Regions from separate parts of the Psychrobacillus syltrankelensis genome, predicted to be linked through region 3. Evidence: riboswitches for the same ligand, from Rfam matches in the RefSeq annotation. Region 3 holds a riboswitch; each other region holds the start of a gene.
The links. Region 3 has a riboswitch for S-adenosylmethionine ahead of metK (methionine adenosyltransferase). Riboswitches for the same ligand answer to the same signal wherever they lie in the genome.
Positions count from the first base shown of each region.

Region 1: it holds a riboswitch for S-adenosylmethionine, as region 3 does, so the genes downstream of both, metA (homoserine O-acetyltransferase MetA) here and metK (methionine adenosyltransferase) in region 3, are expected to answer to the same signal.
Region 2: it holds a riboswitch for S-adenosylmethionine, as region 3 does, so the genes downstream of both, ACTSKG_RS07500 (methionine ABC transporter ATP-binding protein) here and metK (methionine adenosyltransferase) in region 3, are expected to answer to the same signal.
Region 4: it holds a riboswitch for S-adenosylmethionine, as region 3 does, so the genes downstream of both, ACTSKG_RS11325 (O-acetylhomoserine aminocarboxypropyltransferase/cysteine synthase family protein) here and metK (methionine adenosyltransferase) in region 3, are expected to answer to the same signal.

Region 1 covers NZ_CM144227.1:783,551-791,620, forward strand. The annotation lists gene ACTSKG_RS04040 (GrpB family protein) at 1-327, opposite strand, end outside; gene ACTSKG_RS04045 (alpha/beta hydrolase) at 709-1,347, opposite strand; gene ACTSKG_RS04050 (DUF1572 family protein) at 1,353-1,865, opposite strand; gene ACTSKG_RS04055 (aldo/keto reductase) at 1,995-2,927, shown strand; gene metA (homoserine O-acetyltransferase MetA) at 3,193-4,101, opposite strand; SAM riboswitch class I at 4,186-4,297, opposite strand; gene abc-f (ribosomal protection-like ABC-F family protein) at 4,431-6,293, opposite strand; gene ACTSKG_RS04070 (RAxF-45 family protein) at 6,405-6,536, opposite strand; gene ACTSKG_RS04075 (hypothetical protein) at 6,610-6,831, opposite strand; gene ACTSKG_RS04080 (sporulation protein) at 6,926-7,321, opposite strand; gene ACTSKG_RS04085 (AI-2E family transporter) at 7,327-8,070, opposite strand, start outside.
Region 2 covers NZ_CM144227.1:1,494,257-1,502,326, forward strand. The annotation lists gene addB (helicase-exonuclease AddAB subunit AddB) at 1-2,717, opposite strand, end outside; gene ACTSKG_RS07480 (TVP38/TMEM64 family protein) at 4,271-4,912, opposite strand; gene ACTSKG_RS07485 (AzlC family ABC transporter permease) at 5,080-5,787, shown strand; partial or broken gene ACTSKG_RS07490 (hypothetical protein) at 5,728-5,865, opposite strand; partial or broken gene ACTSKG_RS07495 (AzlD domain-containing protein) at 5,819-6,100, shown strand; SAM riboswitch class I at 6,200-6,307, shown strand; gene ACTSKG_RS07500 (methionine ABC transporter ATP-binding protein) at 6,463-7,488, shown strand; gene ACTSKG_RS07505 (methionine ABC transporter permease) at 7,478-8,070, shown strand, end outside.
Region 3 covers NZ_CM144227.1:48,541-56,610, forward strand. The annotation lists gene ACTSKG_RS00325 (hypothetical protein) at 1-323, shown strand, start outside; gene pckA (phosphoenolpyruvate carboxykinase (ATP)) at 431-2,020, opposite strand; SAM riboswitch class I at 2,217-2,333, shown strand; gene metK (methionine adenosyltransferase) at 2,539-3,735, shown strand; gene ACTSKG_RS00340 (gamma carbonic anhydrase) at 4,044-4,556, opposite strand; gene ACTSKG_RS00345 (alpha/beta hydrolase) at 4,662-5,453, shown strand; gene ACTSKG_RS00350 (NAD-dependent malic enzyme) at 5,600-6,922, shown strand; gene ACTSKG_RS00355 (isoprenylcysteine carboxyl methyltransferase family protein) at 6,940-7,482, opposite strand; gene ACTSKG_RS00360 (type III polyketide synthase) at 7,484-8,070, opposite strand, start outside.
Region 4 covers NZ_CM144227.1:2,358,948-2,367,017, forward strand. The annotation lists gene ACTSKG_RS11320 (homoserine dehydrogenase) at 1-459, opposite strand, end outside; gene ACTSKG_RS11325 (O-acetylhomoserine aminocarboxypropyltransferase/cysteine synthase family protein) at 589-1,881, opposite strand; SAM riboswitch class I at 2,001-2,116, opposite strand; gene ACTSKG_RS11330 (glycerol-3-phosphate acyltransferase) at 2,255-2,899, shown strand; gene ACTSKG_RS11335 (YdcF family protein) at 2,914-3,501, shown strand; gene ACTSKG_RS11340 (GIY-YIG nuclease family protein) at 4,263-4,616, opposite strand; partial or broken gene ACTSKG_RS11345 (DUF2087 domain-containing protein) at 4,681-4,968, opposite strand; gene ACTSKG_RS11350 (DUF2087 domain-containing protein) at 4,996-5,793, opposite strand; gene ACTSKG_RS11355 (M3 family oligoendopeptidase) at 5,915-7,612, shown strand; gene ACTSKG_RS11360 (RDD family protein) at 7,630-8,037, shown strand.

The sequences.
Region 1 (8,070 bases), 740 kb from region 3:
ATGTGTTTTCACTACAAACGTATCATCCGTAAATTTCGCGAATACGATTTCACCTGGTCTCTCCACTTTAAGCCTTAAAAATCCGACCTTATGTAAAGCTTCCGTGAAGGATATATCTACCTTTTCTATATCGTTCACACCGACTAAGATGTCTATTATCGGCTTTGCTACCATGTCTTTGATTGCGGTACTTCCGATATGTTCAATACAATTTGCTCTTATATCCATTTGTTTTAGTAATGCTTCTTTAACTCTAGTAAATTCTGTCTTCCATTCATTTGTATAAGGCATTAGTTTCACTTCGTCTTTATTTAATCCAAGCTTCAGAGTGAATTACCCCCTTGTATTTCATTCACTGTTTATATGTTCTAAAGTAGTCCTGTTAATTGTTTAGTAATGCTTTTGATAAGTAATCCATGTAGGACAAGGATCGAATGGTAAAACACCGAGAGATTACATTGCAAATGGACTAGTCGTATCAAATTCGCCATGTAAGAATTCAACATTATGCTCTTTTAAATAATAAAACTAGTTTCTCACTTTTTAATATTCGTTGTAAATATTGTTCTTCCTTACATAGTTTAATTAAATGATTCACTTGATTTTCATCTTTCTCATTGTATTAACGTATATTTAAATGCATATCGTTCAAAAAATCACCCCTCAAGATGAGTATTATTCGTCATGAAGGGTGAAATATCCTTTTATTTAAATATCTTGTCGTAAAAATTTTAATAAGTCTTTTTGATTTTCTGGTGCTACACCATGTGCAACTGGATAACTTTTAAATGTTACGTTTGCACCTAGTTCGATGAAATAATCTCGACTTGCTATTCCCCATTCAAATGGCAGCATATTATCTAATTCACCATGTGAAATAAATGCATTTAATTGATCAACAGGCTGTATCGAATATTCTTCTTTCACTATTGCTGGAATATATCCACTAAGTGCCACTATTCCTTTTATTCGGTTACCCATTACCAGTGCTAGTGATTGAGCAAGTATAGCCCCCTGGCTAAAACCAAGAAGATAAAGCTGATCGCGATCAATCGTATATTCTTCTACAGTTTCTTCGATAAAAGTTTGGAGATCTTTTAATACTTGATCAAAAATTGCAAGATGGGGTTTTCCTATTCCTTCAATTGTGAAAAAAGCATAACCTGGTGGCTGTGAAATCGGTCCTCTAATACTAAAAATATGGCATTTCTCATGTAAGCTAGATACGAGTCCTACTAAATCATGTTCATTGCTACCCATTCCATGCATTAAAAATAATGCTGGATATGTTCTATTTACATTACTACTATCTGGCGCACTATGAATATAAGTAAATTTTGAAACCATATTATTTATCCCTTCTTTTTGGGTATAGACAAAGTTGTCCACTTGTCTTCAGGAGTTACTTGTTTCGCAATATAAATAATCTGTCCAACATGGCTTGATATATGTGCTATGCATCTTATAACTGCTTCCATGACAGTATGAGGTTGATTTCTAATATAAATTGTTTGTAGTAAATGCTTCTCTTCTATAGTGTCGATTGCATTCAAAAACACATTGCAACCATTCTCCCACATTTTCAATAATTCTTCACGTGACTCTATTGTACTTTCAAACTCCCCATCACGATTTCTATCAGGTTTTTCCCCATCTGTCGTTAAAAAATCAGTCCAGCGAGAAATTAGGTTTCCACTCATATGCTTGACGATAACATCGATACTATTTGATTGTGCATTTGGTGACCAAAATAATGCTTTCTCATCCATTTGCATAATCGCTTTCTCCGTATCGCTTTTCATTTCTTCAAATTTCTTTCGAATAACTCGAACAAAATCAGCATGCAGTTTTGTTATTTCTGACAATCTAATCATCTCCCTTTATTATCATTCCATTTAATAATATCATTAAAAGCAGTTTCCTTTGAGGTTGTTTACAATATTGCTATTATGATAGTGTAACTATTCGGAAAAAGGGAGATGTTTAAACTAGCTATGAGTAATAAAGTAGAAATTGGTAAAACTGGACTATTTGTAAATCCCATAGGACTTGGTACCAATGCCGTTGGTGGGCATAATCTTTTCCCCAACCTCAATGATGAGACTGGAAAAGAAATAGTATGTACTGCTATAAATAACGGAATTGACTTTTTGGATACAGCCTTTATTTACGGTCCAGGAAGATCAGAAGAGTTAATTGGAGAAGTATTGAAAGAAACTAGGAAACGTCAAGATATTGTTGTGGCTACCAAAGGGGCACATAAATTTTTGGATGGAAAAGTGGTAGTGGATAATAACCCAAATTTCCTAAGAGAAACAGTTGAAAATAGCTTGAGACGTCTTCAAACCGATTATATCGATTTATTTTACATTCATTTTCCAGATGAAAACACTCCAAAGGAAGAAGCCATTGGGTCGCTTTCTCGTTTGAAAGAAGAAGGAAAAATACGTGCTATTGGTGTATCAAACTTTACACTAGATCAATTAAAAGAAGGTAATAAAGATAGACATATTGACGTCCTTCAATCCGGTTATAACTTGTTAAAACGAGAGGTGGAGAATGATTTAATACCCTACGCAAAAGAGCACAATATTTCCTTTATACCTTATTTCCCACTAGCCTCGGGTTTACTTACTGGAAAATTTGATAAAAATAGTACTTTTGAAGATGGCCGTTCAAAAAATCCTTTATTCCAAGGAGAAGAATTTGTTCGCAATCTAGAAAAAATAGAACAACTTCGACTAATAGCAAATGATAAAAACGCAGCAGTTTCAAATTTAGTTCTTGCTTGGTATTTAACGCAGGATACAATCGATGTGATTATACCTGGAACGAAAAAATCGGAGCAAGTATTGGATAATATAAAGACCTTAGAAGTGCAGCTTAGCCTACAAGAAATAAAACAAATTGACCAAATCTTCCAATAATCTTCGAGAAGTTGTCTTTAAGCCATTCAATTGGCTAAAAGACAACTTTTCTATCACTTCCTATGAATGATATATCTCGTTTAATATTGTATTTCCTACTAATAAAAAGTTCATCCTTCTTATATCAAATGGCAGATCGAGACCAATTTGTACTTAAGCGAGACTAAAGTAAATGAAATCGTAACCAATTCTGATAAATTCGAGACTAAATCAAAAATCTGCCTATAATTAGGGGGTAAACATCCTCGGACAGCCCCCCTCAATATTATTCCCACTCAAACGGTGTTTCTTGGTAGACATAATAATTCAACCAATTTGAAAATAATAAATGCGTATGAGAACGCCAAGAATTTATCGGTTGTTTCGTTGGATCATCGTCTGGAAAGTAATTTTTAGGTACATCGATTTCAAGTCCTTTATTCACATCACGATTATATTCATCTGCAAGTGTATCTGCATCGTACTCTAAATGTCCCGTGATCATAATATGTTTTTTATCTTCAGATATAACAAGGAAAACTCCTGCATCGTCCGAATTTGCAAGAAGTATTAATCTCGAATCGTTTTGAATTTCTTCAAAAGATACTGCAGTATAACGGGAGTGTGGAGCATTAAACTCATCATTAAATCCTCGAACTAGATTGTTTGTTAGATCGGAAATTCGATGTGTATATACCCCTGAGCATTTTTGGGGCAAATCATATTTCCCAATACCATAATGATGATACAATGCAGCTTGAGCACCCCAACAAATATGTAAAACAGATGTCACGTTGGTTTTGGTCCAATCCATAATTTGAGTCATTTCTTCCCAATAGTCAACATCCTCGAAAGCTAAGTGTTCAATTGGGGCTCCTGTAATGATCATTCCGTCATATCGTCTGTGTTTTATTTGATTAAAAGTAGTGTAAAACGTATCTAAATGCGTTTTACTTACATTTTTTGATTCATGTGTTGCTGTGTTCAAGAACGTTACATTTACTTGAAGGGGTGTATTTCCTAAAAGTCTTAATAATTGTAATTCTGTTCTTTCTTTTTCAGGCATCAAATTTAAAATAATGATGTTCAAGGGGCGGATGTCCTGAGTGGAAGCGCGGTTCTCATCCATCACAAATATTTTTTCTTCCTTAAGCAATTCAGTAGCAGGTAATTTCTGTGGGATATTAATAGGCATCTATTTTGTCTCCTTTTCCATTTACAAAATAAAAAAACCTCTTTTCTAATGGATAAGAAAAGAGGGTTTCCTTCAAGCTCTTTGTTCTTATCTCTCAAGATCATTAACAATCTTGATGGAAGTAGCACCTTTCTGACAAAGTCAGAGGTTGCTGAAGCGTCATAGGGCCATATCCCTCAACTTCTCTTAATAAGAGTATATTATTTTTATTACTAAAATATAAATTTCATAGTATCACTTTCAGAACATTTAAGCAATAAAGATTAAACAATGACACAAAAATTATTTCGGTAATTAGTTTTCAGTTACTAATCTCAAACTTGAAATTATTAAGACTCAAGCCATTGTTCTATTAACTCTTCTAATTCTTTTTCTTTTACATCTCTGATCGAAAGAAGGTTTTCATATTTTGACCAGTCTTGTTCCTTTTCAATTTGCTTCTTTAACAACAGAACTTCCTCTTCTAAATTCCTAATTACTTCTTCAATCTGTCGAATATTTAGAGGCTTTACTTCGATAAGTTTAGTAAGCCCCTTCTTTTGTTCTATAACTGGGACACTCTGCTTTGACTGTTGCTCCTCCCATTTTACACGGGCCCATTGGTAAGGCCCTTCAAAAGTTGTAAGTTGACCTTGATCTAGCCAAGCAGTTCTTGGAAATAATTTATTTAAAAAGTATCGATCGTGAGAAACAGCTAAAATTGTTCCTTGAAAGTCATCTAATGCATCCTCTAAAACTTCTCTTGAATCTATATCCAGATGATTCGTTGGTTCATCCAACATTAATAAGTTGATATCTTGATGCATAAGCTGGGCGAGTCGCAGGCGCATTCTCTCCCCCCCACTTAAATCACCCACTCTTTTGAATACATCTGGTCCGTAAAACATAAATTTAGCAAGTATGTGACGAGCATCTCCTTCTAAAACATTAACTTCACTTCGAAATACATCAATTAGCTTTTCTTTTGGATTGTTTATTTCAAAGTGCTGAGACAGAAATCCAACTCGGACATTACTGCCTAGACGTACACTTCCTGTATCCACCGATAATTCTTGTAAAAGTGCTTTTAGTATCGTAGATTTCCCTGTACCATTACGTCCAACAATGGCAACACGCTCTTTCCAGTACACGTGTAAATTAGCATCTTGAAGAAGCACTTTTTCCCCATATTTTTTCGATACTTGCTCCATGATGATCACTTCTTTTCCACTTCTAGGAGCTGCCTCAAACGATAAGCTCATCTTTTTAGGGTCTATTAGTGGTTTTCTTACCTTTTCCATTCTTTCTAATGCACGTTCCATATTTCTCGCTTGTCTGTGAAGTCCAGCGTTTGGCGGCACTGCTTCATTAGCCCATATTTTTAATCGTTTAATTGCTTCTTTCATTTTCTTTATCTTTTTTTGTTGTTCTTCATATTGCTGAAACTCGCGCATTAATGCATCTTCTTTTTCGATAATAAAAGATGAATAATTTCCGTGATATAACTTTATTTCTCCATCCTCCAAATCAGCAACTTTAGTAACAACTTGATCTAGAAAGTATCGATCATGTGAAATAATAACTACTGTACCCGAATAGGAAACTAAATATTGTTCTAACCATTCAACTGCAAATAAATCTAAATGGTTCGTAGGCTCATCTAGTAACAATAAGTCTGGTTTCGTTAACAAAAGCTTACCAAGCATTATTTTTGTCTGTTCCCCACCACTTAATGTCGTAAATGATAGATGCACAAAAGAGGATAATTGCAAACCCTCTATTACTTTATTGATTTCCGAATCAATCGCATAGCCGTTACGATTAGTAAACTCCTCTTGAATTTCTCCGTATACTTGAAGTAATTTTTCTAACTCCTTAGGGTCCTCAGTGGATAGCTTTCCTTCAAGTTCTTTCATCTTAGATTGTAATTCTATTAGTTCCTTAAATGCAGAATTTAGTACATCGATGCCGGACACATTATTTGAAAATAATGGAATCTGAGCTAAATAACCAATTTTCGTTCCTTTTTTGAAGTGAATCTTGCCCTCATCTGGCATTTCTAAACCAGTTATTAACGTAAGTAGGGTTGTTTTACCACTACCATTACGTCCTACAATCCCTAATTTATCTCCAGTTTTGATAGATAAAGATAAATTTTCAAAAATTGTGTTTCCTCCAAGCATTTTACTAACTTCTTGTATTGTACATATCATATTTTCCGCTTCCTCTCATCTCTGATTTAGCTGGAAGCATTTTTCTGCAAAGAAAAAAGACTGCATATAAGCAGTCTTCTCCTAAAATTTTGGTTCAGAAAGAATGGCTTATCAGCTGTGAAATTCATTAAATTGTCTAAAAAAGGACAGACTAGTCCCGTTAGGCTCAATTTCATGAGTAATCGCACAAGATGTGGATAAAAATTCCAGTATAAATCCATGTGCATTCACAGTGTTTTTCATTCTTTCGTCACCTCCGTTCACTAAGTTGATAATATTTTATCATATCTTTTATATTATGCCAAATAAATTTTTCTTATTTAACTAATAGGTGGTCATTATTTTCATTCTTATCTGGAATTCCAACATCATTTTCCATATCCACTTTTTTATTACCAGTATTTGGAACAGTATTTGGATTTGCATTACCGTTAACTTGGGTTTGTGTATTAGGTGGTCCATTTGAATTTCTGTTGAAACCACAAGCAGATAAGCTAAGCAATAGGAAAACTAATAGCACCACAATCAACTTTTTCATAATATCTCTCCTCATTTTCCATTAGATTGCTCTTTTTTTATTGAATTATCCATAAAAAAACTCCAGCAAAAATTCACTGGAGCTTTCAAAATATCTATTCTTCAATGTCGAAGTTAATCTCGTCTTCGTCATTATATTCGGATCCATTTTCAAATAACACGGTTGTACGTAGGATTAATTTTGTAACTTCGTCATTACCATCAGGTAGCCATCTATCATCAGGTATAATTTCAAAAGGAATCATTTGCATATCTTTTGATGCTACTGTACCTACAAGTTCAATAGAATGTTTGGATACGATTTTGGATACTTCCCCATTTATTAATTTGAAAACTTCTAGTTTAATATTTCCTATTGACTCGTCATCATGTACACCATCAATATATATAGTTCCGGAAAGGTTTATACCATGTTCAATATAAGGATGATCGACCACTGTGTCAATTTTAATCGTTTGTACTCTTATAGAAGATTCAAACTTCTTCGCCATAACTCTCAGTCCACCTTGTTATTTGTATACTCATAATGGTTTTCTAAATTCGTTTCATACCTATTATAACGCTTTTTAAATAGTGTATAAAAATGTGAAACAATAACTTTTAATATTGCATAACCTGGAATTCCTAATATTACACCAGGAACACCAAACAATGATCCTGATGTTATCAAAACAAAAATAATCGTAATTGGATGAACATGTAGTGACTTACCCATAATTTGAGGGGATATAAATTTACCTTCCACTAATTGAACTATAGTCCATACTATCGCAAGTTTGATTAACATAAAGGGTGGTGAAACAAGTGCAATGATGGCAGCTGGTGTGATTGCTATAACTGGTCCTAAATAGGGAACAACACTTGTTACCATTGCTATTACTCCAAGTAACAAGGCGTAATCCATTCCGATAATTGTAAATCCTATATAGATCATAAATCCAATACACATAGACACTAATATTTGGCCTTGTATATACGAACTAATTTGTTTATCAATATCTTTAAATACGGAATGTAAATCATCTCTCATACGAGGTGGAAATAATTTCATAATATACTGTGGTAGCTTTTCTCCGTCTTTTAATAAATAAAAAAGGATAAACGGAACCATAATTATGGATAATACAAAGCTTGTTACTGCCCCCACAATAGATGTTATTCCACTTACAATACTTGCGACGGTACTTTGAAACAATTTGCTTATTTCAGTAGGTACATTTTTTAATAAGTCCATGACATC
Region 2 (8,070 bases), 1.4 Mb from region 3:
GTAGAAACGTTAGAATGCTTACTTAAAGCTATTAATGTGGATGCTACAATTTGCTCTAATTTCCGCTGAATATATCGATAACGATTTGTACTTAATAACAGCTGATGGACAAATATCGGTACAATATGATCGACTGCTTGTTTTGCAAGTTGCACACACTGTGCCTTCGAAAGTTCACCCCATTTTAGATTCAAACGATTTGTTTCATCTGAAATCCATTTTAAAGCAGCATGGAATAAATCGCCCATTGCTGGTGCTTCCAAACGGTATTCTGCACGTTCCTCTAACTTTAATCCGTAAGCTGCAAAATGAGCAAAAGGACAACTATAATATTTTTCTACTCTAGAAACACTAGAAATGATCGTTTCCCCATAAAGAGAAGATGTCATGTCTTGTGTAAGTCTTTCGGTTTTATTGCCATGTATAAGTGGTTTTATCACTCTTTTTAACAGCTTAGACCAATATGGATCCTTCATATAGTAGTGATAAACCGATTGCCAAACTTCAGATAGTTCTCCAGTCTCCAGCGCATTCCTCAATTGCATAACGACATAAGGCAATGTTGTTCTGGGATGACTAATCGTTGATAGATCAAACGTGCCCTCTGTGAAATCACTCGGATCTATCACTGCTAGTTCAACTTGGACGTTTCCTACCATTTGCTGAAGCTTTTTTATATACATGGAAGGGAGCAATGCTTTTCCTTCACTATCTGCAATCGGGTACGACACAAATAAATAATTTGATGAAGCAGTAAATGCTTTATAGACCAAATAGTTTTCATCGAGTAATCGCATTTTAGATGTCGGAGCAAGCTCAAAGCCAATTTGGGTGAACCATTCACGTTCGGTGTCCGACAATAATCCCTCATGATCCATTCTTTTTGGAAAAACACCATCGTTTACACCTAGAACAAAAATAGCTTTTATATTCGTAATTCTTGCGATATCTACATTTGCTACAACTACTTGGTCAACTGTCGGTGGTATGCGAGAAAATTCTAGTTGGTCATATCCTTCATCTAAAATTTTCGAAGCTTCCTCCAATGTCATTTCTTTCTCTCCAAACATCAAAACGAATTGGTCTAATACATTGATCCATTCATTCCATGCTTGTTCATGTTCTGTCGCAAGTAATAATTGTCCTTCTTCCTCTTCCGACTGCTTTAATAATTGTAGTTTATCGTAAACTTGTAAGGTTTCGATAAATGTAAATAATGCTGTTGCAATTTCAAGCCCCGTCTTACTCGCTTCTAGCTGTTCAGCCAATGTTTTTAAAGGATTTACAACTAAATCTCTAACTGCATGAATATCCGCTTGAATACTTAATTCCTCGTCTGTTTGAACTTTCGAATAAAATTCAAGGCCACGATACTTTTTATATATCCAACGTCTATCATCAAACCATCTATCACCGTAAATACCAAACGACAGTACGAAATTTTCTAATCGATCCGCACGTTCTCTCCAGTCTCTCTTTGCAGCATTAACAGGGAAAAACAAATCCGTTTTAATGGCTCGAAACACCGGCTCGTATTTCCAATCCATCCGAATAATCTCCAACACAGAACGACTTAACTCAATTAATGGATGATGAAGCATTGTTTTTTTCTGGCTAATAAACACAGGAATATCATATTGAGCAAAAATAGTTTCGATTAAACCTTCGTATGCTTCCGCTTCTCGATGTAAAATGGCCATCTCTTTAAAACGAACATCTTTTTGTTGCATTAGCCCCCGAATATTCCTTGCTACTGAATGTACTTCCGCGCGTCTATTTGAAGCTTCTAATATATGAAGATTGCCTTCCGTTGGGATTTCTTGAGGAGGAAGCTGATCGAAGTTTGCTTCTATATGGGCTAATTCCATAGACACATAACGCTTCTGCTTTGTTTGATGCACAGTCGTTTCCACATCCACTTTTTCATTGCTTGCAATATCTAGCAATCTATTACATGTGGACGCAGGTTGATAAAATAAAGACTGCTCATCAAATGCATTCTCAATGGATTCCATAGGTAGAGCAATCGTCAAACGTTTTACTTTTTTCATTAGTTCCTGGATTATTTCCAATTCTCTTGTCGTAAATGAAGTGAATCCATCTATATAAATTTCTGCTTTTGCAAGTAATGAAAAATCTTTAATTTTCTGTGCGAGTAATGTTAAATACCCTTCTCCGTCTATATAACTCGTTCCTAATTTCTGTTCCATCAATTCGAGCATCATAACTAAATCAGACGATTTATCAATTAATGTTTTCGGTGCCTGCACATGTTCTAAATCATTTAGCACATTAGACATAGCTTCATAATCTAAGCAGTATCGATTGAATTCTTTTAAAAGTACTTCGATTTGATCTGTAAATCCTCGCTTAGTTGCTGCTCTTTTAAATAATTTAAATTGATCTTTATTATCTTCTAGCAAACTTCGGATAAGCATTCGATAACCGAATCCACTAATTTCCTCTTTTGCTATGCCTCCTGTTTCTTGCAGTATCCTCCATGCTAACCGTTTAAATGTCGTTACTTGTGCTCGTATTAAACCAGCAAGTCCAGAATCTGCCGCAAGAGTATACTCACTGGTGAAAGACATTTGGTCGGGTACAATATAAAATATAGGATCTCCAATAGGAGTCTCCTGTAATGTATCAATTATTTCTTGTTGCATAAACTTAGTTTTTCCTGAACCTGACCGCCCACTTACTATTCTTAATGACAATTTTGCACCTACTTTCTTGATTTTAGATGATTGAGAAAAGCGCAAGCGCACTTCAAGAGCACTGGGGGCTCCACTCATTTGTTTTCCGAAGCTTACCGCTCGCTTTCCGCGGGCGAAGTATCGAGTCTCCTAGGCCAACACGATGTTGGTCATGAAGGCGTCGCCTCAGGACGAGGCGCCCTTAGCCTTCCTTCCTATGCTCTGCTCCTGTGGGGTCTCGATTACTCCGCTTTCCCGCAGGAGTCGAGCGGACGCTTCTCCAAACAACTAATATAAGTCCGAACGCTTGGTACACCAATTAGATGTGAACCTTAGGTAAAAAATATATGGGCAACATTCTTGCCATTACCCTTAGCCTTATAGACATATTCGCAAGATAGAGACTACAAATTGCAAAGTCAGCAACGAGAAACACAAAATAGCTTTTATCTTGGAGTGTGCCATTTAATGCTTTAAGCTTTCTATAGGATTCCATCACTATCTCTCTTTACTACTCATAAGGAGATAGCGCGGCAGTACGAGACTCCAGCGGGATCAGCGAGACAGACGAGACCCCGCACGAAGCGTTTAATAGGAGGAAGGCTTAAGACGGCTCATCCTGAGGCAACGCCTTCATGACCAACGTCGTGTTGGCCCGAGGCTCGTCGCTCGCCCCACGGAAAGCGAATACCAGAGCGCTAAATTCGGGGAAACGTTGCGGATGTTTGTCCGTCGCCCTCTTGGAATTTGTGAAGACATGATGCGTTTGGTTTGGCTAATTAGAGAAAAAATACTTCCCTACTCTTTTAAAAGCTTCCGAACACCATTTCGGAAACTCTTCACTTCTTTATCGGTGTATACTACTTATTTTTCTCTAATTTTGCTTACCGTATGAATAAGCCAAAGAAGTACCAATTCATTATGTCGCTAAGTTTGCTCAGGAGTTAGAGAAGCTGCTTGATGTTTGCTCCCTGTAACGCCTCCACCTGCTGCGGATTTCAACCTGTTCATAGCATAATAATTTATATCTTAAGTTAATTTCATAAATAGCATTTAATTATTAAAACACGAGCAATACTTAATTTATTGATTGGAGCGACAGGCGGCGACTCCTGCGGGATGAGTGAGACAGATGAGACATCACAAACGACGCGAATGCGGCGGTGATGGCTCATCGCTCACCCCGCGGAAAGCGTCCGCCGATAGCGGAAATCATGCTGATTTATGTAGAGTAATTTATACATATTCTCACATTTCGCTTTAATATTGTTTGTGTTTTATGCTCTATCTTTAAATTATGAAATTGATTCATCTTATAAAAAAAACGAATAATTTCCCTCTCTCTATTGTACAAAACATACAGTAGAGAAGGAAATTATTCGAAGTTAAAATTTAAAGTTTCTTTAGAGGGTGGCAGGTATCTTGCCTTCACTTTACCAATATTAGATGAATTATCTTTAAAGTGAAAATATCGGTATTTAGGCGGTTTCCGATTTACCGATTACTTCATAACCTCTTGCTATAAAATCCGGATAGTAAACACTACGATAATATCAATCATGATAGCAACTAAGTTACTCAAATCTTTTCACCTCAGTGCTCCGTCTCTCGTCACGATTTAATTTATAGTCCTCTTCCAACTTGTTATTTATTCTTTTTTCCACACTTTTCCCAACAAACCAAAGCATAACAACAATTAGAACTACTATTATCGTTCTTACAGGCTGCGTTACAAGTGCTTTGATATCAGATCCAATGAAGCTTACTACTAATATCATGATCAATTTACCTAATGTGACCGTCCATAAGTACGTTTTCTTTTTTATGTTAGACAAGCCCGCAACTATATTCACAAGTGCAGATGGAGTAAAAGGAAAACAAATGAGTAAAAATAATGGTCCAAAACCATTTCTCTCCACCCATAATATTAACTTTTGGATTTTCTCATGTTTTGTTATAAAGCCTAACACTCTAGCACGTCCATACTTGCGAATAACTAAAAAAACTGTGTAAGCCCCCGCAGCGGAGCCTACCCACGATAATAAAAATCCGAATAACATTCCGTATGCATTGACATTCGCTACGATAAAAACTACTAAAGGTAAAAAAGGTAGAAAAGCTTCTAAGAAAGGTAGAAGAACTCCTATCAATGGTCCTAACGCTCGGTAATCGTGTGTTAAATTAGTCAATGTTTCAAATGAAAACCAGCTAGGCATGATTACTCTCCTCTACGAAATAAATAAGTAATTCTCCACTCGGAGATAAAGAAATTGGGTTTACAAACTATGTATATTTATACTATTCCCAATTTTCGTATGTATAAAACTTTTGATATATAGTATAATTTGTTCATTCTATTTTTAAAAGGGGGTTAGAGCTTATTATGAATAATAATTCATTTCTAAAAGGATTAAAAGCAGGAATTAGTATTGCAATTGGCTATTTCCCAGTAGCATTAACGTTTGGTTTATTGGCAAAAACCACTGGTCTCTCCATTATGGAAGCAACAGCTATGAGTGTATTTGTTTTCGCAGGTGCGTCCCAATATATGTCATTGACGCTAATTTCAAACGGAGTTGATCCCATTTTAATTGTATTAAATACGTTTGTCGTTAATATTCGTCACTTCTTAATGACGGCTGCGTTGAATGAAAAGATGCACAGTGAAAAAAGATGGATTAAAGGAATATATGCTTTTGGTATAACTGACGAATCCTTTTCTGTGCTAGCTACTCAAAAAGAGGATAAAGTACGTACTTCTTTTGCATTTGGGGTAGCCCTGATTGGTTATAGTAGTTGGGTTTTATTCACGGCTATCGGCCATGTCATTGGCGCCAACCTACCTGCTTTTTTGCAAGCAGCTATGTCTATTGCTTTATATGCTATGTTCGTCGGGTTATTAGTGCCTTCTATGCGTGGGAATCGAAAAGTAGTAGTGCTCGCTTTATTCGCTGCCATTATTAATGGATTCTTTTATTGGACAGAATTATTATCAACAGGTTGGGCTATTTTAGTAGCTACGCTTGCATCTTCAATATTGGTTGAAATTATTTATGCGAAACGTAGTATTAGTTTGCCGGAAGGAGCTTAAACGAATGGGTACTTGGTATTGGTGGACACTACTTGGAATGGCTATTGTCACATACATTCCGAGGGTTTTTCCACTGACTTTTTTAGAAGGAAGAAAATTACCACCTGTTGTCTCGGGTGTATTAAGTAATATTCCATTTGCAGTGCTAGGAGCGTTAATTTTTCCAGCAATTTTATATGTACAACAAGGGAATCTATTATTCGGAGTTATTGGAGCAATTGTCGCTTTTACCCTTGCAATTATCTACTCGAATGTCATGGTCGTAGTATTAGGAACTATCAGTGTTTTGGCAATATATAGTTTAATATTTTAATAATTTTGAATTATTTTATTTTGGAAGTATGCTTGACGTTTTTGGTTTTATTGTTTAATGTTGGTATCAATTCTTACAACAATTACATAGCACATCACTTTCTTATCAAGAGAAACCGAGGGACAGGCCCTATGACGTTTCGGCAGCAGATTCACTTTTGAACACTGTGCCAATTCCTACGAACAATTAATGTTCGGAAGATGAGAACGAGATTGTTTTTCAATTTTTCGAAGAGCTTTCTTTTTCTTATCTGCTAACAGATAAGAGAAAGGAAGCTCTTTTTCGTTCCCCTGTCAGAAAGTTAGATAGCTGTAATTTATTGTCTGTAAAGAATTAACTAACTTTTCAGGAGGTTATTAATAATGATTGAATTTAAAAATGTTTCCAAGACATTTCTTCTTGGCAAAAGGGAGGTGCATGCAGTAAGAAATGTTTCATTAACCGTGAACGAAGGTGAAATATTTGGCATTATCGGCTTTAGTGGTGCTGGTAAAAGCACTTTATTGAGACTTGTCAATATGCTAGAGCGTCCATCCGCTGGAACCGTTATGATTCAGAATATTGATGTCAATTCACTATCTCCCAAAGAGCTACGAGAAAGACGCCGCAATATTGGGATGATTTTTCAAAACTTTAATTTATTTAACTCTCGCACGGTTGCAGGAAATATTGCATACCCACTTAAACTTGGAGGTTTACCAAAACAAGAAATTAATCAGCGAGTAGAAGAATTATTACAATTTGTCGGTTTATCCGATAAGTCGAAGGATTATCCAGACCAATTATCTGGAGGACAAAAGCAACGAGTAGGAATTGCTCGGGCATTAGCCACCTCTCCGGATGTGCTCATTTGTGATGAAGCTACTTCAGCATTAGATCCAGAAACAACCGCGGAAATACTCCGTTTATTAAAAAAAGTAAATCAAGATCTTGGTATAACAGTTTTACTAATTACACATGAAATGCATGTCATACAATCTATTTGCCATCGTGTAGCAGTAATGGAAAATGGCGAAGTAATAGAATCTGGAGATGTTTTTGATGTATTCACCAATCCGCAACATTTAACGACGCAACGGTTTATCCGATCTGTTCAACAAGATTTACCTTCTGAAACCATTTTAAAAGAGTGGCGGTCTAGAGGCGGAAAGAAATTATATCGCGTTATTTTCAAAGGGGATATTACAAATGATGCGGTACTGTCGCAAGTAACCCAAAAGCATCAAGTTCACTTTAATATCGTCTATGGCTCCGTTCGAGAACTACAAGAAAAACTTTTTGGGAATTTACTAATCTCTTTTGAAGGTAATTCCGAAGCGATTCAAAAAAGTCTAAGTGACCTAGAAACAATTGTTGACATTGAGGAGGTTGCGCACCATGAAAGTTGATTGGACAACATTTTGGCCTCGAATTGTAGAATCGACTGGGGAAACTATCGTCATGGTCATCACTACATTAATATTCGGCTCTATTCTTGGAATCGCCATTGGTTTATTACTTTTTGTTACACGAGAGAAAAATATTTTGGAAAATAAGGTCTTATTTCAAGTGTTAAATATTTTGATTAATATTATTCGACCTATTCCATTTATTATTTTCTTAGTTGCCATTTCACAATTAACGAGATTAGTAATTGGTACAACAATTGGAACGGCAGCTGCCATCTTCCCAATGACAATCGTTGCTTGCTTTTCGATAGCCCGTGTCGTGGAAAATAATTTAGTAAGTATTGAACCAGGGGTAATTGAAGCTGCTCAAGCAATGGGTGCTAGTCCCATTCGAATCATATTTACCGTACTGATTCCCGAAGCGCTTGGACCACTGATTTTAGGACTTACATTTATTAGCGTTAGTTTAATCGATTTTTCTGCCGTTGCAGGTACAGTTGGTGGTGGCGGTTTAGGACATCTTGCCATGACTTACGGATACCAACGCTTTGATGGTAGTGTAATGGTCGTAACTGTCATTAT
Region 3 (8,070 bases):
AGTGCTGGAAAGAAGAAGTGGAAGCAATCCATGATCTAAGTCCAAAAACGTCTTCAACTATAAATGAAGGACTAATAAAAATTTTAACGATTAATTTGAGCGATGAAAATCGTGCTTACTTTAGAAATCATTCCGTAGATCCTAAAGGTGGATTAAAATGGTTCACGATGTTTTTTAATATAAATGGAGACGAGCTATTAGAAGTGGGTCACTATGGGTCAGAAATAATTTTATATAAAACGGACGAAGAAAAAGCGAAAAAGTTTATTTCTATCTTTCCATCATCTATTACTACGCATTATTATGATGAAAATGCGGATTAAAAGAGAGGATGTCACCAATATATATGGGACATCCTCTTTTTTTAAGATAAAAAAGTTTACGCATTTCTACTTAGTAACTGTCCAGACTTCAGCGCCTTGCTCATTTCTTATTTAGCTACTGGTCCGCCTTTAAGAGAGATATCTTCGGATACGGTACCAAATTTTTTGAAGTTTTCATGGAAAGCCTGTGCTAGTTCAGCTGCTTTTTTATCGTAAGCTGCTTTGTCAGACCAAGCATTACGTGGAATTAATACTTCAGAAGGAACGCCTTCAACTTCTCTTGGAATAGCTAAACCAAACACTGCATCAGTTTCAGTTTCTACATCGTTCAATTTCCCATCGATTGCTGCACGAACCATTGTACGTGTGTAAGAAAGCTTCATACGATTACCAACACCGTATTCTCCACCAGTCCATCCAGTGTTAACTAAGAATACTTGTGCACCATGCTCATCAATTTGCTTTCCAAGCATTTCAGCGTAAACAGTTGCATGAAGTGGAAGGAAAGGGGAACCGAAGCAAGTTGAGAATGCTGGTTGTGGAGATGTAATTCCACGTTCAGTACCCGCTAATTTAGATGTAAATCCACTTAAGAAGTGGTACATTGCTTGTTCTTTTGTTAATTTGCTGATTGGAGGCAATACGCCAAAAGCATCAGCAGTTAAGAATACGATCGTATTTGGATGACCTGCAACAGAAGGATCCACAATATTTTCGATATTTTGAATCGGGTAAGCTGCACGTGTATTTTCTGTTAATGAATTATCAGCATAGTTTGCAACGCGAGTTTCCGCATCAACGACAACGTTTTCTAATACAGTACCAAATGTAATTGCATCATAAATTTGTGGCTCATTTTCACGAGTAAGGTCGATACATTTTGCGTAACATCCACCCTCGATATTAAATACGCCATTATCAGACCAACCGTGTTCATCATCACCGATTAACTTACGACCAGCGTCTGCAGAAAGAGTTGTTTTTCCTGTTCCAGAAAGACCGAAGAATAATGCAACATCGCCTTCTTCTCCAACGTTTGCTGAACAGTGCATAGGTAAAATGTTTTGTTCAGGAAGTAAGTAGTTCATAATAGAGAAAACAGATTTTTTCATTTCCCCAGCATATTCAGTTCCACCGATTAATACGATGCGTTTTTCCATTGAAACGATGATAAAAGTTTCTGTTTTTGTTCCATCTACTGCAGGATCTGCTTTAAAATTTGGAGCACTTATAATTGTAAAGTCAGCTGAATGGTTTGCAAGCTCTTCCTCTGATGGGCGAATAAATAATTGATGAGCAAACAAGTTATGCCATGCATATTCATTTATTACTTGAATATCAAGTCTAGAATCTTTATCAGCCCCAGCAAATCCTTTAAATACGAATAGTTCCTCTTGTTGACCAAGGTAATTCGTTACTTTTTTATATAGTGATTCGAAAATTTCAGAAGAAATTGGTTGGTTTACGGAACCCCAATCGATTTTGTCTCTAGATATAGGCTCATCAACGATGTATTTATCTTGTGGAGAACGACCTGTATATTTACCTGTTTCTGCTTTCACGGCTCCCGTAGAAGTTAAAACAGCTTCGCCTCTTGATGTTGCTTTTTCTACAAGTTGCGGTACTGATAATTGAATGTTAACATTAGCACCAGATAACAATTCGTTCAGTTCATTCACAGTATCGATTGAATTCATATTGTATATACCATCCTTTTAATTATTTTCCCTTATAAACGAGGGAGATGTCTTTCATATGTGAAATAGTATAACACATTTAACTTAATAGTCTACACTAATGAAGTGATTATTTTTATCTTTTGTGAATAAATCGTCAACAAAAATATATTGACTTCTGAAAACAACTTAAGTATGATGATAAATTGAACGGATACTCTTATCCCGAGCTGGTGGAGGGGTCAGGCCCTATGAAACCCGGCAACCTGTAATATTTGTTTTGTTACAAAGGTGCCCAACCTGAGACAAGGTGAGATTCCTTGATTGATAAGAGTGAAAGGTGCTTATGAGATTAATAGCCTTTCCTCATGTGTAAGATACGTGAGTGGAAGGTTTTTTTTATGACATCGCCCTTTATCCTTGTGTGCCAAGTCCGAAACGGCTTCAAGTTTAATCTATTTGATTGAATGGCTTGACATGGGAATGAGTACCGTATCAATTCTTGAGAGAAATCTCGCAGGATATAGGAGGAATTTTTTATGACACAACGCAGATTATTTACATCTGAATCAGTTACTGAAGGGCATCCAGATAAAATTTGTGACCAAATTTCAGATGCAATTCTTGATGCAATTCTAACAGAAGATCCAAATGCACGTGTTGCTTGTGAAACAACCGTGACAACAGGTCTTGTATTGGTTGCAGGTGAAATAACAACATCTACATATGTAGACATTCCAAAAGTAGTTCGTTCTACTATTAAAGAAATAGGATATACTCGTGCAAAATATGGTTTTGACTCTGAGACTTCAGCAGTATTAACTGCAATTGATGAACAGTCAGCTGACATTGCACAAGGGGTTGACCAAGCTTTAGAAGCTCGTGAAGGATCTATGACTGATTCGGACATTGAAGCAATTGGAGCAGGGGACCAAGGTTTAATGTTTGGTTACGCTTGTAATGAAACACCAGAACTTATGCCACTTCCAATTAGTTTAGCGCATAAATTGGCTCGCCGTTTAGCGGAAGTTCGTAAGGATGAAACGCTAGATTATTTACGTCCAGATGGTAAAACACAAGTTACAGTGGAGTATGACGAAAATAACAATCCTGTTCATATTGATACGATTGTTATCTCAACTCAACATCACCCAGAAGTTACATTAGAACAAATCCAAAAAGATTTAAAAGAAGTAGTGATCAATCCAATTGTTCCTGCTAATTTAATCGATGAAAATACAAAATACTTTATTAATCCAACTGGTCGCTTTGTAATTGGTGGACCACAAGGTGATGCAGGTTTAACAGGACGTAAAATTATCGTAGATACTTACGGTGGATATGCACGTCATGGCGGAGGAGCATTCTCTGGTAAAGATCCTACAAAAGTTGACCGTTCAGCTGCATACGCTGCTCGCTATGTTGCAAAAAATATTGTTGCAGCAGGAATCGCTGATCGTTGTGAAGTACAACTTGCATATGCAATTGGAGTAGCACAACCGGTTTCTATCGCAGTAGACACATTTGGAACTGGAAAAGTAGAAGAAGCTCAATTAGTTTCACATATCCGTGAATTATTTGACCTTCGCCCAGCAGGGATTATTAAAATGCTAGATCTTCGTCGCCCAATCTACAAACAAACTGCTGCTTACGGTCATTTTGGTCGTACAGACATCGACGCACCTTGGGAAAAAACAGATAAAGCAGAAGAGTTAAGACAAAAAGCACGACTTTAAGATAAAAAAGAGCAATCCCACAGTCAACGAGTGACTACTGGGACTGCTCTTTTTTTTACAATTAACTACCAAGATGCTTGTGAACCAATAATACCTCCTACACTCTAATGTAAAAAGTGTAGGAGGTTTATCTGTTTTTAGAAGAAATAGAAAGTATGCGCCATCTCACATAAAGTTAACTCTTTACATAGAGAAATGGTTGCTTCCACGAATAAATTGGTTGTTTTCGTAAAGGTGTTGGTTGCTTTCAGTGTAGAATCTGTAGCTTTCACCCTATAAATAGTCGCTCTATGACAGTTTTTAACTTTTTATTTTTGCAATGATTTATAATACTGACCTTTTTCCGCGTATTCTCTAATAATTCGTTGAACATCTTCTCTATCAGCATCCGTCAGTTCGCGTACAACTCTTGCTGGACTTCCCATCGCAAGAGAGTTCGGAGGAATTTTCTTTCCGGGAGTAACTAAACTTCCCGCTCCGATAAATGCACCTTCTCCAATTTCCGCACCATCTAGAATAATAGAGCCCATTCCAACTAATGCCCCTTTTCGAACAATGCAACTATGTAATGTTACTTGATGCCCGATCGTTACTTCATCTTCTAAAATAAGTGGATTGTTTGGACTTTGATGCAAACAACATAAATCTTGGACGTTCACTCTATTCCCAATTATAGTAGGAGCAACGTCCCCTCTAATTACCGTATTAAACCAAATAGTAGACTCTTGTCCGATTGTCACATCCCCTGTAATTGTGACATAATCAGCAATGAAAACAGAATCATCAATGGATGGAGTTTTTCCTTTAAATGGATATATCAATATATACACACTCCTCTTAAAATAGAATATAATTAATCGTATCAAACCAACCGTATAATGAAAACTATTTGAGCAGAATAGGAACGAATGGAAGAGGTGATGCTCATGTGGAAATGGGAAGCAGAGGGAAGACCAAAAGCAGTAATAGTAATTGTTCATAGTGCTTATGAACATCATAGAAGATACGCTTGGTTAATTGAAAAATTTAGAAGTTCAAATTGTCATATTGTAATGGGCGATTTACCTGGGCATGGTGAACATACAAAAGCTAATGAAATACATGATGAAACTTTTGATCAATACAAAGATTACATAGTACAAGCATTACAAGTTGCAGTTACATATAATCTCCCTATATTTATTCTTGGCCACGGACTTGGTGCAACATTATTAATAAAAGTAATGCACAAATTACAAATTGAATATGCGGGAGTTATATTAACTTCACCTTGGTTACAACTTAAAAAGTTACCTTCTAAATGGACAAACGCATTAGCTAAATTATCTGTTCAACAGAAGATTAATCATGATATTCAGCTTAAAGAATTAACAAGAAACTATGAAATATACAAACAATTTGTAAACGATTCTACATATCATACACTTATAACAAATGGCTGGTATAAAGAATTACAAAATCTTTTGAAAAATATTGGACAGTCAACGGACTCTATGCCTAATGTTCCAGTGTTATTAATGACGGCAGAGCGCGATAAGATTACAAATATTTCTACGGCGGCAGCTTGGCTAAAAAAACAAGAACTCACAGAGTATCAATACAAATCCTGGAAAAATTGTTTTCATGATTTATATCAAGAACCAGAAAGAGAAGAGATTTTCGCATATTCTCATTCTTTTATAAATAATGTACTAAGATCAATTGGATATATCGTTTAGGGAATGTTGTATGAAACCAAGATTATACTAGGGAATGATATTCTTTTTGGAGTATGTGAGTTTTAATATCACTTGTGGTATAATTATTCGGTTAAATCGAAATAACATTCTATTAATTGAAATAGAGAAAGTGAAGTGTAATTTACATGCAAAACCAACATATTATACGTAATTTTATAGTAGAAACACCATCGAAACCAGGTAATTTTGCTAAAGTTGCCACTGCAATTGGGATGGCTGAAGGGGATATTGGAGATATTACAACACTTAAAAGTGGAGCATTAACAACCATTCGTGATATTTCTATTACTTGTAAATCTGAATCACAATTACAAGCGGTGATTGCTAATGTTGAAGCAATTGGAAATGGTGTTAAAATCCATGCAGTAACTGATGATGTTTTAAAAGCTCATGAAGGCGGGAAAATTGCAATGAAGAGCCGACTGGATGTGCGCTCACTCGGAGATTTGCAAAGAATTTATACGCCAGGTGTTGCTAGTGTTTGTATGGAAATTGTTAATTATCCTGAAAAAGCAAATTACTTTACGTCGATAGGTAGTTCCGTAGCAATAGTAACAGACGGTACAGCTATACTAGGTTTAGGAAATATTGGTTCTGTTGCAGGAATGCCTGTAATGGAAGGGAAAGCAGTGCTACTAGATCAGTTTGTTGGTTTAAGCGGTATACCTATTTTGCTAAATACAAGTGATCCAGATGAAATCGTTGAAACGGTCAAACATATTCATCAAGGATTTGGGGCTATATTATTAGAAGATATAGGATCTCCACACTGCTTTGAAATTGAAGAGCGCTTAAAAGCAGAACTTCCTATTCCAGTTATGCATGACGACCAGCATGGTACAGCAGTAGTTGCGCTTGCCGCAATTTTATCTGCTTGTAAATCGACTGGTGTAGATGTAAAAAATGCCGTAATTGGTCAAGTCGGACTTGGAGCTGCTGGATTAGCTATTTGCCGTATGTTAATGGCCTATGGTGTAGAAGATGTCTATGGTCTGGATAGACAGGAAGCAGCACAACAAAGATTAGTAAACTATGGTGGTAAAACAATTCCTACATTAGAAGAAATGATGGAAACTTGTGATATTATTGTTGCTACTACTGGCGTATCTGGGTTAATCAAACCTGAAATGATTAGAAAAGGACAAATTATTTTAGCTTTATCCAATCCAAACCCAGAGATTCTTCCAAATGAAGCAATTGCAGCTGGAGCAGCATTTGCAGCTGACGGACGATCTGTCAACAATGTAATTGGATTCCCGGGTATTTTCAAAGGTGCATTAAATGCAGGTGCAAAAGAAATTACCTATTCCATGCTAATAGCAGCTGCACAAGCAATTGTTGGACATACAAAACCAGGTGAGTTAATACCAAACCCACTAGATCCTACTGTTCATCATCTTGTAGCAAGAGCAGTAGAAGAAGCAGCAAATAAAGAAATGAATATATAAGAAAAAGAAGATTTCGGTCACGATGCCGAAATCTTCTTTTGAAATTCTTCGTTATAATTTGTAACTTCCATCAAAGCTTTCTCTTCTAGTGGAATTCGAACGGAGAGCATCGCAAGATTAAAAAGAGTAAAGCAAATGGCTGTAAAATAAGCTTGGAACATTAACGGTAAAAGTACTATTTCGATGCATACAACAACATAATTTGGATGTTTTAGATAAAGATACGGTCCTTTAGTTACAACTTGAGCACCCGGTAAAATAATAATTTTTGTATTCCAAAAAGATCCTAAAGATCTTAAACACCAAATGCGCAATGCTTGAACAAATAAAAAAATTAGAAAGAACAATGGAAATAGAGGAGAAATACCTCGATTAAATATTAAAGCTTCTGTTATCAAACAAACAAAAAAGCTTACATGAAGTGTCACCATATACGGATAATGAGATGCACCTACCTCATAAGCACCTTGAGCAAGCATCTTTTTTTCATTTCGCTTAGCTATAAAAACTTCTGTTATTCTTTGAATGATGACCAGAAAGATAATAATGAAAAATAACATTTTAATCCCCCCAATTTAGTAAAATTGCTTCCCCGCAAAAACCAGGACCAAGAGCTACTAATAATCCTAAATCATCCTTGTGGTTTTCTTTTAGCATAAATTGTTCTAATACATAAAGCACTGTTGGAGATGACATATTCCCATGTTTTTTTAATACATCTTTTGAAATAGAAGTTTGTTTTTCTTCCAGTTTAAGCGTTTCCTCATATGCTTGTAGAACTTTTTTTCCTCCAGGATGTGCTACAAAATTTATGAGTTGATCTTTCGAAAGATTGTGCTCTGTCAAAAACTCGTCTATGAATGGTCCCAACCAGCTTGAAATGATGGAAGGAATGCTCTTAGAAAAAACAACATGTAATCCATTGTTTTTAATATTCCAACCCATCACATTTTCCGAATTTGGCATCCATTTAGACGCTGTATCTACTATATGAGGAACAGGATTATTATTGGGAAGATTAACATTATCCCCACAAACTAATACACAAGCAGCACCATCTGCAAAAAGTGATGCCCCAATTAAATTGCTTTTCGAATAATCATTCGGTTGAAAAGTGAGGCTGCATAACTCTACACAAACGACGAGTA
Region 4 (8,070 bases), 1.6 Mb from region 3:
AATTCTTTTCACTGAATTTACTTGAAGTAAATTTTTCAACGTTTTTATAACAGGGACTCCACCAGCTGTTGTTGCTTCGTACCCAATAAATACACCTCGTGATTTTGCCCGTTCGTGAAGAGGAATACTGTATTTAGAAAACATCACTTTATTTGCCGTAATGACGTGACATCCTTTATCAATCGCTTTACATAAATAGCCATATGCCGGTTCTTCGTTCACAATAGCTTCAAATACAACTTGAAGTCCTGGAATATTAATAATATCCTCAAAATCATCTGTTACAAGTACACCAGGCGTTTGTATTCTTTCTTTCGATAAATTATTTACGAGAATAGCACTAATTTCGATGTCCAATCCCAACGACTTTTTTAGATCTTCTTTTTTTTCATTTACAATGTGATAAATTCCTTGGCCGACTGTTCCGAAACCTAGAATTGCTGCTTTTATTTTTGCCATACTTTCTCCTCCAAATGAATCTGCACAATTGAGCTTCCATATTCATAATCTAATAAAATATCGAATCGTATTTTTCGACTGACTATTTTACATATTGTAGACTATCTTTGCCCAATTAACAACAAAATTCTACCTAGAGAGGACATTTGTACTTCCTATAAGTACTTTATCAAGTGCATTTTGCAAATCTTCTACTGCTTCTAGACCTACCGACAAACGGATTAAGTCCTCTGTAACACCTGATTTCACTAAGTCTTCCTGCGTCAGTTGTTGATGAGTTGTAGAAGCAGGATGAATAATTAATGATTTCGCATCCCCAACATTTGCTACATGCGACCAAATTTCAATATTGTCAATAATATGTCGACCTGCTTCTTTTCCGCCCTTCACCCCAAAAGTTAAAATAGATCCAAAACCATTATTTAAGTATTTTTGTGCAAGATCATAAGATGGGTGATCCTCTAATCCAAGGTAGTTAACCCATTCTACCCCTTCATGATTAGATAAATATTCTGCTATTTTTTGTGCATTTTCATTGTGTTTTGGTACTCGCAAATGAAGTGTTTCTAAACCTTGTAAGAAAGAAAATGCTGCTTCCGGGCTTAAGGAAGGGCCGAAATCACGTAGCAGTTGAACACGGAGTTTAACCGCAAACGCTACGTTTGGAACATCGATTCCATATCGTAAGCCATGATAGGTTACGTCTGGTTCTGTAAATCCAGGGAATCTTTCGGAATCCCAGTTAAAATTCCCTCCATCTACAACTACTCCTCCGATTGTTGTTCCATGTCCGCCAATCCATTTTGTTGCAGAATGGATGACCACATGTGCACCATGTTTAATCGGGTTTGCACCATACGGGCTTGCAAATGTATTATCCACAAGTAAAGGTACCCCTACTTCATTTGCAATTGCAGAAACTTTCTCTACATCAAGTACATTTAAGCTTGGGTTTCCAATAATTTCAGCAAAGAATCCTTTTGTTTTGTCCGTTACTGCTGCACGGAAGTTTTCTGGATCTGTTGAATCGATAAATTTCACTGTAATACCGTAGCGTGGCAATGTATGGGCAAACAAATTAAATGTTCCACCGTATAAGTTTTCCGCTGCTATAATTTCATCTCCTGCTCCTGCAATATTCAAAATGGAAAATGCGATTGCGGCCATTCCAGAAGATAAGGCAACAGCAGCTGTTCCTCCTTCTAGTAGTGCAACTCGTTGTTCAAAGACATCTACTGTCGGGTTAGTAATACGGGAATAAATATTGCCTGCCTCTTTCAATGCGAATAGATTTTGAGCATGCTCCGTGTCACGGAATACGAAAGAAGTTGTTTTGTGAATTGGCACTGCACGTGAACCTGTAACTGGATCTGGTTGTTGACCACCGTGTAAAAGAAGTGTTTCTGGTTGGAAATTTGTCATTTTGAATTCCTCCTGTAAAGTAGTTTAGATGGACGCTTAGGGAGGCGGGAGAGGAGTGTTAGAACAAACAAAAAACCCCTCTTCGCTTAAGAAGAGGGGTGCAGTTTCGCAAGTTCCTCCTCTTATCTTCCAAATTCAGAACTTGAATTTGTAGGATTTAGCACCTTTCCAAGTTCAGAACTTGTTGGTTGCCGGGCATCGTAGGGCCTAGTCCCTCCGCCACTCTTGATAAGAGTATTAGATTTAGTTTTCCATCTTGTTACACAGTATAAGATTCTAGTAATCAATTAGTCAAGTGTTTTATTAAATAATTCTGAAACTTCTTTATTTCTCAAACGTTAAATGTAATAGAGAAATTTTTAGGGGTGTTTTAATGATAATTTGGATTATTTGTGTATTAATTATTAGTTATTTAGTTGGAGCAATTCATGGTTCGAAGGTTGCTCAATTGTTTAGTGGAGTCAATATTAAAAATGAGGGGCTAAAAAATTCAGGTGCATCAAACGCAGCAATTGTACTTGGCATGAAATACGGGATTTTGGTTGCACTAATTGATATTTTGAAAGGGGTAATCGTAATTATCGGTACCCGCTATTTCATGCAGCATTTTGCTTTATTTTCCGATGTTGAACAGGACTTATTACTATATTTAGCGGGAGCTTCGGTTATCTTAGGTCATAATTTCCCTATTTACACTCGGTTTAAAGGTGGAAAAGGAACCGCTTCTATCATCGGCATATTATTTGCTATTTATTGGCCTCTTGGACTAATTGGTCTTTTATTATTAATAGGTACAACTTTTTTAACGGACTATTTATTGATCGGTGTATTTGTTTTTTATTTTGTATTTGTGGGCGGGACTATTTGGTTTTCAGAAGGGTATGCCCCTATTGCAATTGCGAGTTTTTTATTCGTCATGGCATTTGTTTTGCATATCGAAAATTTTCGGCGTTTAGTATCTAAAGAAGAACCAAGAATTTCAGCCTTTTTAAGAAAAAAGAAGCCCTCTATGGAATGAAATGAGTGAATTGAATGAAGAAAAAAATGAGGTGGATTGTGCTTATTCCTATATTTGTCATTGCTTCTGGAGGATTTGGTGTGTGGATGCTTACGAGTAAATGGCTAGCAGAGGGTCTTGAACCTAAAGCAGATGGAACCAATGAGTATGCAATCGTGCTTGGTGCAAAAGTGAAAAAAGGAAATATCCCTTCCCTTGCATTACGTTATCGGTTAGACTCAGCGCTAAAATATGCTACGGAGAATCCACATGTGAAGCTTGTCGTATCTGGTGGACAAGGACAGGATGAAGATATTGAAGAAGCAGTCTTTATGAAGAACTTTCTCTTAGAAAAAGGGATTGCGGATAAACGACTTATTGTAGAAGATAAGTCGACCTCTACTTATGAAAATTTGCTATTTTCTCAAGAATTATTGCCCGAAAATGTGACGTCCGTGACAATAATTACAAGTGACTATCATCTACATCGGGCGAAAATGCTTGCTAAAAAAATTGACTGGGATGCCGATGTCGTGTCAGCAAAAACACCGAAAAGTGTGGAAATGAAATTGCGAATGCGTGAACGAGCCGCGCTCTTGAAGACTTATATTGTTGGGAAATGACTCCGAATTTGTTCGGAGTCATTTTTTATTTGCTTTTGATTAGTTATAAGCTGTCTCTTTACCGCTATTTTTAATGTGGTTAATGATCGATGCATAAAGTTCTGCTACGATCTGAGCACTATGACTATTTAAATGAATCCCATCTAAAGTGAGATTAAGCCCTCTTTTTTTGGATGCTCTCGTATACAGGCCCAGTTCTCTCGTTCGGTTGAGGAATGCTCTCGTAAACTGGCCGAGTTCTCTCGTTCGGTCGAGGAACGCTCTCGTATACTGGCGATTTCCTCTCGTTTTGATGGAATGCTCTCGTATATTGGCCGTGTCCTCTCGTTCGGTTGAGGAATGCTCTCGTATACTGGCGATTTCCTCTCGTTTTGATGGAATGCTCTCGTATATTGGCCGTGTCCTCTCGTTCGGTTGAGGAATGCTCTCGTATACTAGCCGTGTCCTCTCGTTCGGTTGAGGAATGCTCTCGTATACTGGCCGAGTTCTCTCGTTCGGTCGAGGAACGCTCACGTATACAGGCGATTTCCTCTCGTTTTGATGGAATGCTCTCGATATTGGACAAGTCCTCTCGTTCGAATGATGAACGCTCTCGTATTGGACGAGTCCTCTCGTTCGGTTGAGGAGTGCTCTCGTATAATGGCCACGTCCTCTCGTTCAAAAGGAATGCTCTCGCATCTGTAGGGGTTACTTTAGAAAAGTAAAGATTTTAATTTGATTAGGAAATAAAAGGCTTCCTTTGAATGGAAGCCTTTTTAGTATCAATCTTTTTTCGTGTGGTAGCCATTGTCACCATAAGGCTGTAATTTTTCCATCCATTTACCCAATAGTTTTTCTAATTCTTTCTTTTCGTCTACGTATTGATTTTCTGAGTTTTTCAGTATCTCCACCTGTTCTATTTCAAATGCGTCTTTGCCAAATTTTTTCCACTCTTCTTGGAGTATTCGGTTTGTATGAGTACCTGTTTCTAACGTGAATTTCGTTCCGTTTAATGTTTTGAAGTTACGTGTAGATGCGACGAATTTTTTGCCGTTTTGTTTATTAGTGATAACATAAATACCGCCTTCAATTTTTACCTCTCTGTATTCTTGTTTAAGTTCTTTTTTTCGATCCATTTTTCTCCACCCTCTACTATCTATCGCCTTGACGAGATTATATTTTTTTCATGACTGAATGAAGTTAATTTTTCACCCAGTACGCACTACCATCATCTTTTCTGCCTAGAAATCCATACTCAATTAGATAGCGTCTTATTGTGACAAAATCAGCATATAAATCTTTTAGTATTGAATTTATTTCTTTTTCACTATATGTTTTTTCTAGTTCAAATCGTTTGATGATTACATACAATGTTGCTAATTTTAGCTTTTCTTTTTTCGGAAACTTTGATAGTGGCCCATCGACGCCTTCAGGGAAAAATTTCTTTTCTACTTCTTCTAGCTCTTCTTTAGTTATTTTGTATTGATCAACTTTCATTTGTATTAGTCCTCTACTCTATTTTTTTACCCAGTATGCACTGCCATCGTCTTTTCTATTTAAAAACCCATACTCAATTAGATAACGTCTTAATGTGACAAAGTCAGCATATATATTTTTTAGTATTGCATTTATTTCTTTTTCACTATATGTCTTTTCTTGCTCAAATCGTTTGATGATGACACGCAAAGTTGCTAGTTTTTGCTTTTCCTTTTTCGGAAACTTTAGTATTGGTCCATCCACGCCTTCAGGGAAAAATTTCTTTTCTACTTCTTGCTGCTCTTCTGCTGTTATATTGTATCGATCGTCTACCATAGTGGCTGTTTTGTGGAGAGGTAGGAATGTGGGAGCGTGATCATCTTTTTGCTTCAATAACTCCATCATTGTTAAGAACATTTTTGCTTGTCGCTCTTTTTCCTTCAATACAAAACGATGGTTCCGTATAGTAGAACTGGTACCGATATTCAGTTCTGTTTGAATTTCTGCATCACTTTTACCGTCATAAAATAAACGGAGCAAGCTATTTTGATGATCGGTTAATCCCGTAAGTTTTTTATTTAGCCCAATTAGATAATGAAATACAGATCCATGCTCCATCACGATATGTCGTTTCATATAACGTTCCGCTTCAAACAATAAACTTTCAGCAGGATAAATAATTCCTTTTTCAATTTTTTCTCCACATAATAGACAAACAAAAAATTCCTTTTCTTCTATATATCCTGCCTTTAATTGTTCTGTATTCGCATTCCAAAATAATTCTGATATTTCCACTAACCAAACACACCCTTTATTTGTTTGTTGATTTACTAACATATTAAACAATTGTCTAAGAATAGTCAATTGTAAAATTTTAGTTGCAATATATCAGAAAATAATGAACAATGGGAATGAGAACGTTTCGAATTTCGAAGAAACGACCGGGAGGAGAATAAACTTGGTAACATTTAAAGATTACGAATACAAACGACCAAATTTGGAAGAAGACAAAGTAAAGTTCCATGAGGCTTTATCAAAGTTTAAGGAAGCATCTTCAGTAGTGGAGCAAAGTACCGCAATTGCAGAATTAAATGCACTTCGCAATGATTTTTCAACACAAGCTAATTTGGTATATATTCGCGCATCAATCGATACGAATGATGAATATTATCAAAAAGAACGAGATTACTTTGATGAAGTAGGTCCAGAAGTTGAAGAACTCGTAACGGAATATTACAAAGCACTTGTCGCTTCTCCTTTCCGTAATGAATTAGAAGAAAAATGGGGTAGCCAGTTATTTGATCTAGCTGACTTTCAGATTAAAGCCTTTTCTTCCGATGTGATATCTCTTATGCAGAAGGAAAACAAATTGGCCTCTGATTATTCTAAACTTGTCGCTTCCGCACAAGTGGAGTTTAACGGCGAAACATTAACGCTTGCACAGCTTGGACCATATGGTGAATCAACTGATCGAGAAGTCCGAAAGAAAGCAACGGAAGCAAGATTTAATTTCTTCCAGGAGCATGAGGCAAGGTTCGATGATATTTATGATCAACTTGTAAATGTCCGCCATGAAATTGCAACTAAATTAGGATATGAAAATTTTGTGGAGCTTGGATATATTCGTATGAATCGTATCGATTACAATGCGGAGATGGTAAAGAAATTCCGTGATCAAGTACGTGATTTTATCGTTCCAGTCGCTACAAAATTATACGAGCGACAAGCGAAGCGTATCGGGCTAGATGAACTAAAGTTTTATGATGAATCGCTTAAATTCTTAAGTGGAAATGCTACACCACAAGGATCTCCTGAGTGGATTGTGGATAATGGTAAGAAGATGTATGAAGAGTTGTCACCAGAAACTGCAGAATTCTTCCAGTTTATGATAGATCGTGATTTGATGGATCTAGTAGCCAAGAAAGGGAAAGAATCTGGAGGTTATTGTACTTTTATCGACAATTATGACTCACCGTATATTTTCTCAAACTTTAATGGAACATCGGGAGATATTGATGTATTAACACATGAAGCAGGTCATGCATTCCAAGTGTTTACGAGCCGCAATATCGGAATTCCTGAGTACGTTTGGCCTACATTTGAATCATGTGAAATTCACTCGATGAGTATGGAGTTCTTCACATGGCCTTGGATGGAATTATTCTTTAAAGAACAAACCGATAAATATAAGTTTGCACATTTAAGTAGCGGACTTCTATTCTTGCCTTACGGTGTCGCAGTGGACGAATTCCAACACATTGTTTATGAAAATCCCGAAATGACTCCTGCTGAGCGTAAAGCAGCTTGGAAAAAAATTGAGGAAATTTATTTGCCTCATCGTGATTATGAAGGTAATAGTTATTTAGAAGCAGGTGGCTTCTGGCAACGTCAAGGGCATATCTACGCTAGCCCTTTCTATTATATTGATTACACTTTAGCTCAAATTTGTGCATTCCAATTTTGGAAGCGTTCAAGAGAAGATCATGAAGCGGCTTGGAAGGATTATTTACACCTTTGCCAGTTAGGCGGCTCTAAATCTTTTACTAAATTAGTAGCTGATGCAAATTTAATTTCTCCATTTGAAGAAGGTTGTGTAGAATCTGTAATTGGTTCCATTGAAGAATATTTAAATAGTGTGGATGATTCCGCTCTTTAATGAAGGATGTGTGTCAAATGTTGAATCCAGCTGGATTTTGGATAAGATTAGGTGCAAATATTTTAGATGGGCTCATCATAGGAATCCCACTAATGGTTATAAGTTTTATCATTACAGGAGAACTTTCTGAATCCTGGTTCACAGTAATTTGTCAAAGCATCTATGCATTGATTGTGCCTCTTTTATGGTCCGGATATACAATAGGAAAGAAGATAGTGGGTATCCGAATTGTGAAAATAGATGAATCAAATGTAGACTTCTGGACAATGCTAAAACGAGAAATTATTGGCGGTCTTGTGTATACACTTACATTTGGAATAGGCACTATCGTTAGTATATTTATGGTAGCCCTACGAGAAGATAAACGAGCAATTCACGATTTTATCGCAGGAACTTATGTAACTTATAATCCACCTGAATATTGAATTATCCAAGAACAAGCATCTTCAAGTCGGATG